2 regions of the Kineosporia succinea genome follow, and region 2 is predicted to be linked to the other one. Evidence: riboswitches for the same ligand, from Rfam matches in the RefSeq annotation. Region 2 holds a riboswitch; the other holds the start of a gene.
The links. Region 2 has a riboswitch for cyclic di-AMP ahead of J2S57_RS22075 (C40 family peptidase). Riboswitches for the same ligand answer to the same signal wherever they lie in the genome.

Region 1: linked by a shared signal. The riboswitch ahead of J2S57_RS08225 (C40 family peptidase) and the one ahead of J2S57_RS22075 (C40 family peptidase) in region 2 are both predicted to bind cyclic di-AMP.

Annotation. Positions count from the first base shown of each region.
Region 1 covers NZ_JAUSQZ010000001.1:1,861,001-1,865,206, reverse strand. Annotated here, with positions in the region: gene J2S57_RS08235 (tetratricopeptide repeat protein) at 1-714, opposite strand, end outside; gene J2S57_RS08230 (iron-dependent transcriptional repressor DtxR) at 1,200-1,925, shown strand; cyclic di-AMP (ydaO/yuaA leader) riboswitch at 2,414-2,580, shown strand; gene J2S57_RS08225 (C40 family peptidase) at 2,670-3,362, shown strand; gene J2S57_RS08220 (HNH endonuclease) at 3,732-4,206, shown strand, end outside.
Region 2 covers NZ_JAUSQZ010000001.1:5,078,959-5,083,164, reverse strand. Annotated here, with positions in the region: gene J2S57_RS22080 (glycosyl hydrolase) at 1-1,814, shown strand, start outside; cyclic di-AMP (ydaO/yuaA leader) riboswitch at 2,223-2,368, shown strand; gene J2S57_RS22075 (C40 family peptidase) at 2,409-3,221, shown strand; gene J2S57_RS22070 (FAD-dependent monooxygenase) at 3,413-4,206, shown strand, end outside.

The sequences.
Region 1 (4,206 bases), 3.2 Mb from region 2:
CACGTGCTCCGACGCCGCCGCCCCGACCTGCCCCAGACGCAGCAGCGCCGGGACGACCGCGCCGATCATCCCGGCCGGCTGCTGTTCGCACTCCGAGGCGGGGGCCCTCAGCACGGGGGCGGCGTGGTCGACGGCCCGCTGGTAGGCGCCCAGCTCGACCAGGTGCCGCACCTGCTCGGCGCGCTCGCAGTCGGGGCAGCCGATCCCGGCGGGGGAGGGCCCGGCCCCCAGCCAGGCCTCGAGCTCACCGCTCGCCGTGGTGATGCCGTGCACGTGCCGGGTGAACAGGAACCGGGCGCGCAGCACCGGCCCGGCCGGGGCCCCGGCCTCCGCGTAGCGCTGCTCGGCGCCGGTGACGATGTGATTGATCAGGGACCGGGACACGTCCGGGTGGGGCAGCAGCCCGGCCCCGGCCTCGGCCAGGTTGGCCAGCAGCCGCCCCGACAGTTCCTCGCCGAGCCAGCCCGGGTTCTCGTCGTAGCGGGCGGTCAGCCAGCCGAGCAGCTCCGGCGCGCGGTCGTGCCGGCCACCGTCCAGGCAGGCCGTCAGCAGCGCGCTGCGGATCTCGGTGCCCAGCCGGCCGACCTCGGGTGCGCTGCCGGCCCGGCCGACGGACGACAGCAGCGCGTCGAGCGCACCGATGCGTTCCTCACCCGGAGGAAGCTCGTGCGTGCCGGCCAGGGCCGCGCGGATCTCTTCGGACGCCGTGCTCACTCGCACGATCATGCCTTCTATCGGGGGTCCGTGTCGGCCGTCCGGACTACTGGCTGGTTCGCCGTCGGAGAAACCGCGGGAAAACCCGTTGCCGCCCGGCCGGGGGCGTACGTACCGTCGTGCCACACGAGAGAGGAGGTGGTTCGACAGTGAGTTCATATCGGACGCGTGAGGTGGCCGTCAGCTAGCCGCCGTCGTTCCGGACGGACTGCTCTTGTTTCTCGAGAGTGATTCACGGTCGACACGGCCGGCGAATTCCAGGCAGTCACCGCAGCCCGCAGGGGGCGCGCATCGTCCAGCGCGCCACCGCCGGATCCTTCCGGCGAGCCTGCGGGCTGTTGCCTGCCCGGGCCCGGTGCGGCGGGCGGCGCGATCGCCGAGAGGCGTCGGTGCGGGCGGCTCCGGTTCCCGCACGATGCGTCACGTGACGACGCTCAGGCTGCCGGTGGATGGTGCTCGGTTGCCCGAGGGCGGACAATGGCCGTGTGAGCGACCTCATTGACACCACCGAGATGTACCTGAGAACGATTTTCGAGCTCGAGGAAGAGGGCGTCGTCCCGCTGCGGGCCCGGATCGCGGAACGTCTCGGTCACTCGGGGCCCACCGTGTCCCAGACCGTCGCACGCATGGAGCGTGACGGGCTGCTGCACGTCTCCGGCGACCGCCACCTCGAACTGACCGAGATCGGCCGGGCCAAGGCCACCCGGGTCATGCGCAAGCACCGCCTCGCCGAGCGTCTCCTGCTCGACGTGATCGGCCTGGAGTGGGAGCTCGTGCACGACGAGGCCTGCCGCTGGGAACACGTGATGAGCGACCACGTCGAACAGAAGCTGCTCAAGATGCTGGCCGGCCCGATGGAGAGCCCCTACGGCAACCCGATCCCCGGGCTCGAGGAGCTCGGTGGCCCGGAGGCCGCGCCCAACGCCTTCCGCGAGGGCGTGCTCAGCCTGCCCGACGCGGTGGCCTCGGCCGACAGCCCGAACGAGCTCCTGGTGCGCCGCCTCGGCGAGCGTCTTCAGATCGACACCCAGCTGATGAAGCAGCTGCAGGGCGCCGGCATGGTGCCCGGCTCGCGGGTGCAGGCGCAGCGCACGCCCACCGGCTACATGGTCAACGTGGTGAAGCTGCCCGAGATGCGCTCGGCCGAGTCCGACGCCGGGGTGGCGCTGCCGGCCGACGTGGCGCGTCACGTCTTCGTCGAGGCCGTCTGAGCGGATCCCGCCGCACCCCTGGCCGCAAGGGCCTGCTCACAACGGCGCGCTCGCTCGCCAGCCCCGTCCAGCCTCGGCTGGGCGGGGCTTGCGTACGTATGGGTCAATACCAGACCGAAGTCCCCTCGGTGCACCGCCGTCGGCACGCAGAGTGGTTGCCGACGGCCACTAGCAGCCGCCGTTCGGCACTGTCAAAAAGTGCGCGACGCGCCGAGCCGTGTTAGAGGACGTCGCAGCTCAGGATGCTGATCGAGAGGTTAAAGGCGTTGGTGGGGCTTCTGTGCATCGCCGGAACGGCCTACCGGAAGGTGCCGTTCGACCGGCCTTTGGTCACCCGAACGTGCTCACTCGGTCACTTTCCGTAAAGTTTTTCCGGGGTGTCGTGACACAGACGTGACATGCCTTCGCCTGTTCGGGTAGCTTCACGTTCGCTTCTCTCCCTCCGAGAAGCCCCCGAGGTGGACGCCGAGCTCTGCCATCACCCCGGGGCAACACGAACACCGCATGGCAGAGGCGGGGGACCCAATTCCGGGCGTCCGAACCTTGGACGTCCTCGGGGTGAAGCCGAGATCCGACTCGCAAGAGGCAGATCCGGCCGGATGACTTCTCCCATCCGAACCCGACAGCTGACCTCGTAGGCGTTCGGAGAGGTAAACCGTGACTACTCGGGCCACGGCGCGCCATCGCGCGCCTGTTCGTCCTGCAACACCGCTGTCGTCCCTGGGCACCGCGATGACCGGCCAGATGTCCGTCCTGGGTCGGGGTGGCGCGGTGATCGCCATGTCGGGTGGGCTGGTCGCCACGATGGGGATGTCTTCCCAGGCCGCCACCCGCACCGCCACCGGCGCCGAGGCGGCTGCTCCGGCCACCGCCCCGATCTCCGTGCAGCCGGCTGTCGCGTTCTCCGGGAGCCTCGCGGCGCCCGTCGGTACGCAGACTTCCTCGGCGTCGCTCACGGCACCCGTCGCCGCCACGGTATCGTTCGAAAGCAGCGACTTCACCGCTGTTCCGAACAAGGTCGTTATCTCCGCCCAAAACGGAGAGTCGTCGACGGGTACGAGCGTGTCCAGTTCATTCGGCAGTGCGCGGGGAGCCTCCGTGCTCGCTGTTGCTGCCCGCTACATCGGTGTCACCTATCGCTACGGTGGCGTGAGTCCCCTCGCCTGGGACTGCTCGGGCGCCACCAAGTACATCTTCGGCCAGGTCGGCATCGAGCTGCCGCGCACGGCCAACCAGCAGATGCTGAGCTCCACCCGCATCTCCCGGTCCGAGGCCGTGCCGGGCGACCTGGTGTTCTTCACGTCCGGCGGCAGTGCCTACCACGTGGGCATCTACGCCGGCGGCAACATGATGTACGACGCCGGCCGCACCGGCACGTCGTTCAGCAAGCGGGCGATCTGGACCAGTGCCGTCACCTTCGGCCGGGTGTCCGCCTGATCGCACCACCACGCACGAGCACAGGAGGTCCGCCGGTCCGGCGTGGCCTCCTGTGTTCGTTTGCCGGATGGTCACGCAGATCACTGAGGTAAAGGGAGTGATCTGGCGGTGGGTTCCCGCTTACTCTGTCAAGCAGAGTCCGACAAGCTGGCATACCGGTGAGGAGGTCGCCGTGGCAGCACACATACGCGACTTCCTGACGGCCAGGGCGCGGGCCCATACCGGGTTACCGGGCCTGCATCGGCAGGTCGGCAGTAGTTCGTTCCAGATATTCGAGATACCTGGCGGCCTCGTGCCGTCACTCTCCAAGGCGTCGTTCCCCTGCGGAACGGCGCCTTTTGTCGTCCGGGACCCAGGAGGTGGCCGCTGATGCGCACCCTCGTTCTGAACGCCGGCTACGAACCATTGGCCGTCGTCTCCTTCCGCCGGGCCATCGTGCTCGTCCTCGCGGGCAAGGCCGCCGTGGTCGAGAACGGCCCTCATCCCGTGGTCAGCGAGATGCTGACGGTCGACCGGCCGTCGGTCATCGTGCTGTCCCGCTACGTCAAGGTGCCGCACGGCCGGGTCATCCCGGTGAGCAGACGTGGGGTGCTGCGTCGAGACGAGCACCGCTGCGCCTACTGCAACGCCCACGGCTCGACGATCGACCACGTGCTGCCGCGGAGCCGGGGCGGTCAGGACACCTGGGAGAACCTGGTGGCGTGCTGTATTCGCTGCAACAACGTGAAGGGCAACCGCACGCCGGAGGAGATGGGGTGGACGCTCTCGGTGCGCCCGCGGGCCCCGCGCGGTCCGGCCTGGGTGGTGCGGGGGGCGGACGTGCGGGAGCCCTCGTGGGAGGAGT
Region 2 (4,206 bases):
CCGACGCCCGACCCCAGAACCGCCGGCCCCAGAACCGCCGACCCCACGCCCCCGGGCCGGCCGACGACACTCCGCCGCGCGGCCTGGCCGGCCGTGCGCCTCGGCCCGCACCCGCCGGGAACTCGCCGGCATCAGGTCTTTCGCGGCGCGGTGCGACGTCTGCCGCCGCGAGCCAGGACGCACCTCCCCACAACTGGCCTGAACGCGCCGGCCAGGCCGAGGGTTCCGGCTCCCGTCTCCGCGGACGCCGCGAGCGGGGTCAGCGGACGCCTGCCCCCGGCAGCCCACTCGGCGCCGCAACCTCCGGCACCCGCGACGAGTTCGCCGGGCCGGACGAGTTCGACGGTCCCGAGGGCCCCTCGGCGCCGCACGGTCTGCTGGGACGCGACCACGACGTCCTCCCTTCCGACGCACCGCCCTCCGGACGCAAGCGGGACGCCCGCATGCCCGGATTCGGTTCCGGCTCACCGGTTCAGGGACGCCCCGGGCCCCAGCCACCGCTCACCGACCTGGGCGAGGAGCGCGGCGGCACCGGGCGCGCCGGCCGGGACGGGCGCCGGGACTCCCGCATGCCCGGATTCGGCTCGGACTCCCCCGTCCGCAGCAACCACCCCGGCGCCGGAAACCACGGCTCGAACCGGGGCGTCGGCCCACGCCCTGCGCGCGGCTCGGCTCCGCAGGGCCTGCGCCCGCAGAAGAAGACGTGGCGCGACTGGCGTCCCAACCAGATCGTCCTGCGCCGCGGTCAGGTGGTCACGCTCGGCGTGATCACCGCGTTGGTCATCCTGATCGCGGTGGCCGGCGTCTACAAGAACGGCGCGACCCAGGACGAGTCGGCCCGCAGCAGCGCGGCCACCACGGACGCCGCGCCGACGACGGCGGCGACGCGCGCGTCCCTCGACGGACGGCTGGGGGTGTTCAGCGGCACCAGCCCGGACTCGACGGAGGAGTTCGAGAAGTGGCTCGGCCGCGACATGACCTTCGCGACGCTCTTCGCCGACCGCGAGACCTGGGACGACATCGCCAGCCCGGGTTCGTACCTGACGCCCTGGAAGAACAGCGGCTACCGGGTCGTGATGGCCGTGCCGATGATCCCCAACGAGCTCAACGCCACCAAGGAGACCTCGATGCGGGCCGGTGCCCGCGGCGAGTTCAACGAGTACTTCGTGACGCTGGCCGAGCACCTGGTGGAGAACAAGCAGGACAAGGCCATTCTGCGGGTCGGGTGGGAGTTCAACCTGAAGTCGTGGCCGTGGGGCATCGACGACGAGGACACCTACATCGCGTTCTACCGGCAGATCGTGAAGTCCATGCGCTCGGTGGAGGGCCAGCACTTCGAGTTCGACTGGAACCCGAACAACGGCTACAACCCCTACGACGGCAAGGACTACTACCCGGGCGACAAGTACGTCGACTACGTCGGGGTGGACGCCTACGACCTCCACAGCGGGCTGTACCCCTACCCCAAGGGCTGCAACCAGGCCTGCAAGGAAGACCGGCAGAACCGCGCCTGGCACGAGGTCATCTTCGGCGGCGACCGGGGGCTGATGTTCTGGACCGACTTCGCCAAGCAGCACGACAAGCCGGTCTCGCTGCCGGAGTGGGGCATGTGGGACCTGTACGCCGACTCCTCCGGCGGCAAGGACAACCCCCAGTTCGTCGAGTACATGTACGACTTCATCACCTGGGCGCCGAACAACGTGGCCTACGCGAACTACTTCAACGTGAACTCGCCGCTCGGTGAGCACAGCCTGACGGAGTCGTTCCCCAAGGGCGGCAAGAAGTTCAGGGAACTCTTCGGCGACAGCAAGTAGATCTTCAAATCACCCAGAGTCACCGTCGGCCGGGGCACTGTCCCCGGCCGGCCGGATTTTGGGAGAATCTTTGCGTTATTTAATAATCACAGCGAGCTATTTGAGGCTTGAACTGGACGGATGCCCGAATGGGCAGCCCGCACCACGGGGCGTAACGGTGCATGTTAAATCCGCATGATGTTAGGCACTTCAGGTGACTGTTGATCACGAACCGGTCTGAGCTGCGTAAACACCAGGTGGGCGACCTCACCCAGGGTGTCCGGACATGTAGCACACAAGGTGCCGATGCCTATGGTCCGGGTCACACTTCGCTGATCACATTTTGATTACTCCCCGAATGGACGTAGTGTCGCCGTCGGCTCTTCACCCGAAGGGCCGGGTGGCCGTCCTGCCGAGGTCCGTCGGCGGCTGCTCAAAGATCCAGACGGACGCCGGGGAACCACCTAGGCGCCGGACAGCCGGTCCGGTCGCCGCGGGGCGAAGCCGAGCTCGAGAGAGCCGGCCGGGCAACTTCCGCCCGAGCCCGTCAGCTCACCTGGTAGGCGAGGGAAGGACACCACCTCTTTGGAGAAATCGCGTGTTCGAAGATCGGTCGTGCCGCTCAGCGCAGTCTTCACCGGCGCCGCGCTGACGCTCACGGGAGGCATCCCGGCTCTGGCGGCCGACGGTTCCACCGGCAGCGACGAAGCGAAGACCGGAGCCGCGGCCCTCAAGACCGCCACCGTCAAGGTGAGCGACACGGAGACGGCCCGCATCACGCGCAAGGCCACCGCGAAGGCCACTGCGCGACTCACCAAGAAGGTCAAGGCGACCGCCAAGGTCACGGCGTGGAGCACTCGCACCGCCAAGGCCACGCGCACGGTCACCGTCACCACCAGCGCCACCGACTACAACACCGCGGTGGCCAAGGCCAAGGCCGCGGCCAAGAAGAAGGCGCACGAGCGGGCCCGTTCCGCCGCGATCGCCGAGGCCAAGAAGCAGGCCGTCAAGAACTCCCGGGCCAAGGCGAAGCACCGCGCCCAGGACAAGGCCGAGCGCCTGGTCCGGGTCAAGTTCGGTGCCGAGGTCGTCTCCGACGCCGCCAAGCTCAAGGGCACGCCGTACGTCTACGGCGCCACCGGCCCGCGCGCCTTCGACTGCTCCGGCTACGTCGGTTACGTGCTGCGCCAGAACGGCGTCACGCACCTCAACCGCACGTCGTCCGGTCTGGTGAAGAACACCAAGAAGGTCTCGAAGCACGCGAAGAAGAAGGGCGACCTGGTCTTCTTCTCGAGCGGCAGCGGCGTCTACCACGTCGGCATCTACGCCGGCGGCGGCAAGATCTGGCACGCGCCCAAGCCGGGCAGCTCGGTGAAGAAGGAAACCATCTGGACCTCGAGCTACTCGGTCGGCCGGGTCAAGGTCTAGTCCGGTCCAGGTCCCACCAGCACCGCGGGTCCAGACACTGGGCCCGGCCCGCCACCCCTCCGGCGGGCAGAGAAGGCCGGGAGCTCGTGTGCTCCCGGCCTTCTCGCGTTTTGACCCCATAACGCGCCGAACGCCTCATCCGCACCTATGGTGATCAAAGTCCCCTGATCCCCTGGCCGAGGAGGCTTTCCGTGGCACGACGACGCGCTCTCATCGCGGGCGGAGGCCTCGGCGGCCTGACCGCGGCCCTCGCCCTGCACCGGCGCGGATGGGACGTCTGCGTGTTCGAGCAGGCCGTCACCCTGGAACCGGTCGGGGCCGGCATCAGCCTGTGGCCCAACGCTCTGCGATCCCTCGACCGACTCGGCATCGGTGACGCGGTGCGTGAGGTCGGACGCCGTCCCGGCCCGGGCGGGATGCGGCGGCCCGACGGCAGCTGGGTGCTCCACACCGACCTGTCCGCCATCGTCGAGGAGCGTTTCGGCGACCCGGTGGTGCTGGTGCACCGCGCCGAGCTGGCGAACGTGATCGTGCAGGCCCTGCCGTTCGGGGTGGTGCAGGCGGACACCCGGGTCACCGGCGTGCGGGCCGGCGACGAGCACACCCCGGCCACGCTGCTCACCGAGCACGGTGAGAGCGACGCCGACCTGATCGTGGCCGCCGACGGGCTGCGCTCGGTGCTGCGGGGCGAGCTGTTCCCCGGGCACGCCGACGCGCACGCGGTGGGATACACGGCCTGGCGCATGGTGGTTCCCGACCCGGGTGGTCTGGCCGAGGAGGACACCGGCTTCGAGACCTGGGGCCCGGACGGACGCCGGTTCGCCGTGATGCCGCTGAAGGACCGCAGTCTGTACTGCTACGCCACGGCCACCGACGGGCACGAGGCCGGGGTCGAGGGCCTGCGGCAGATGTTCGGCGACTGGCACGAGCCGATCCCGGCGATCCTCGGCGCGCTGGTCGAGGAGCAGATCATGCGGCACCCGGT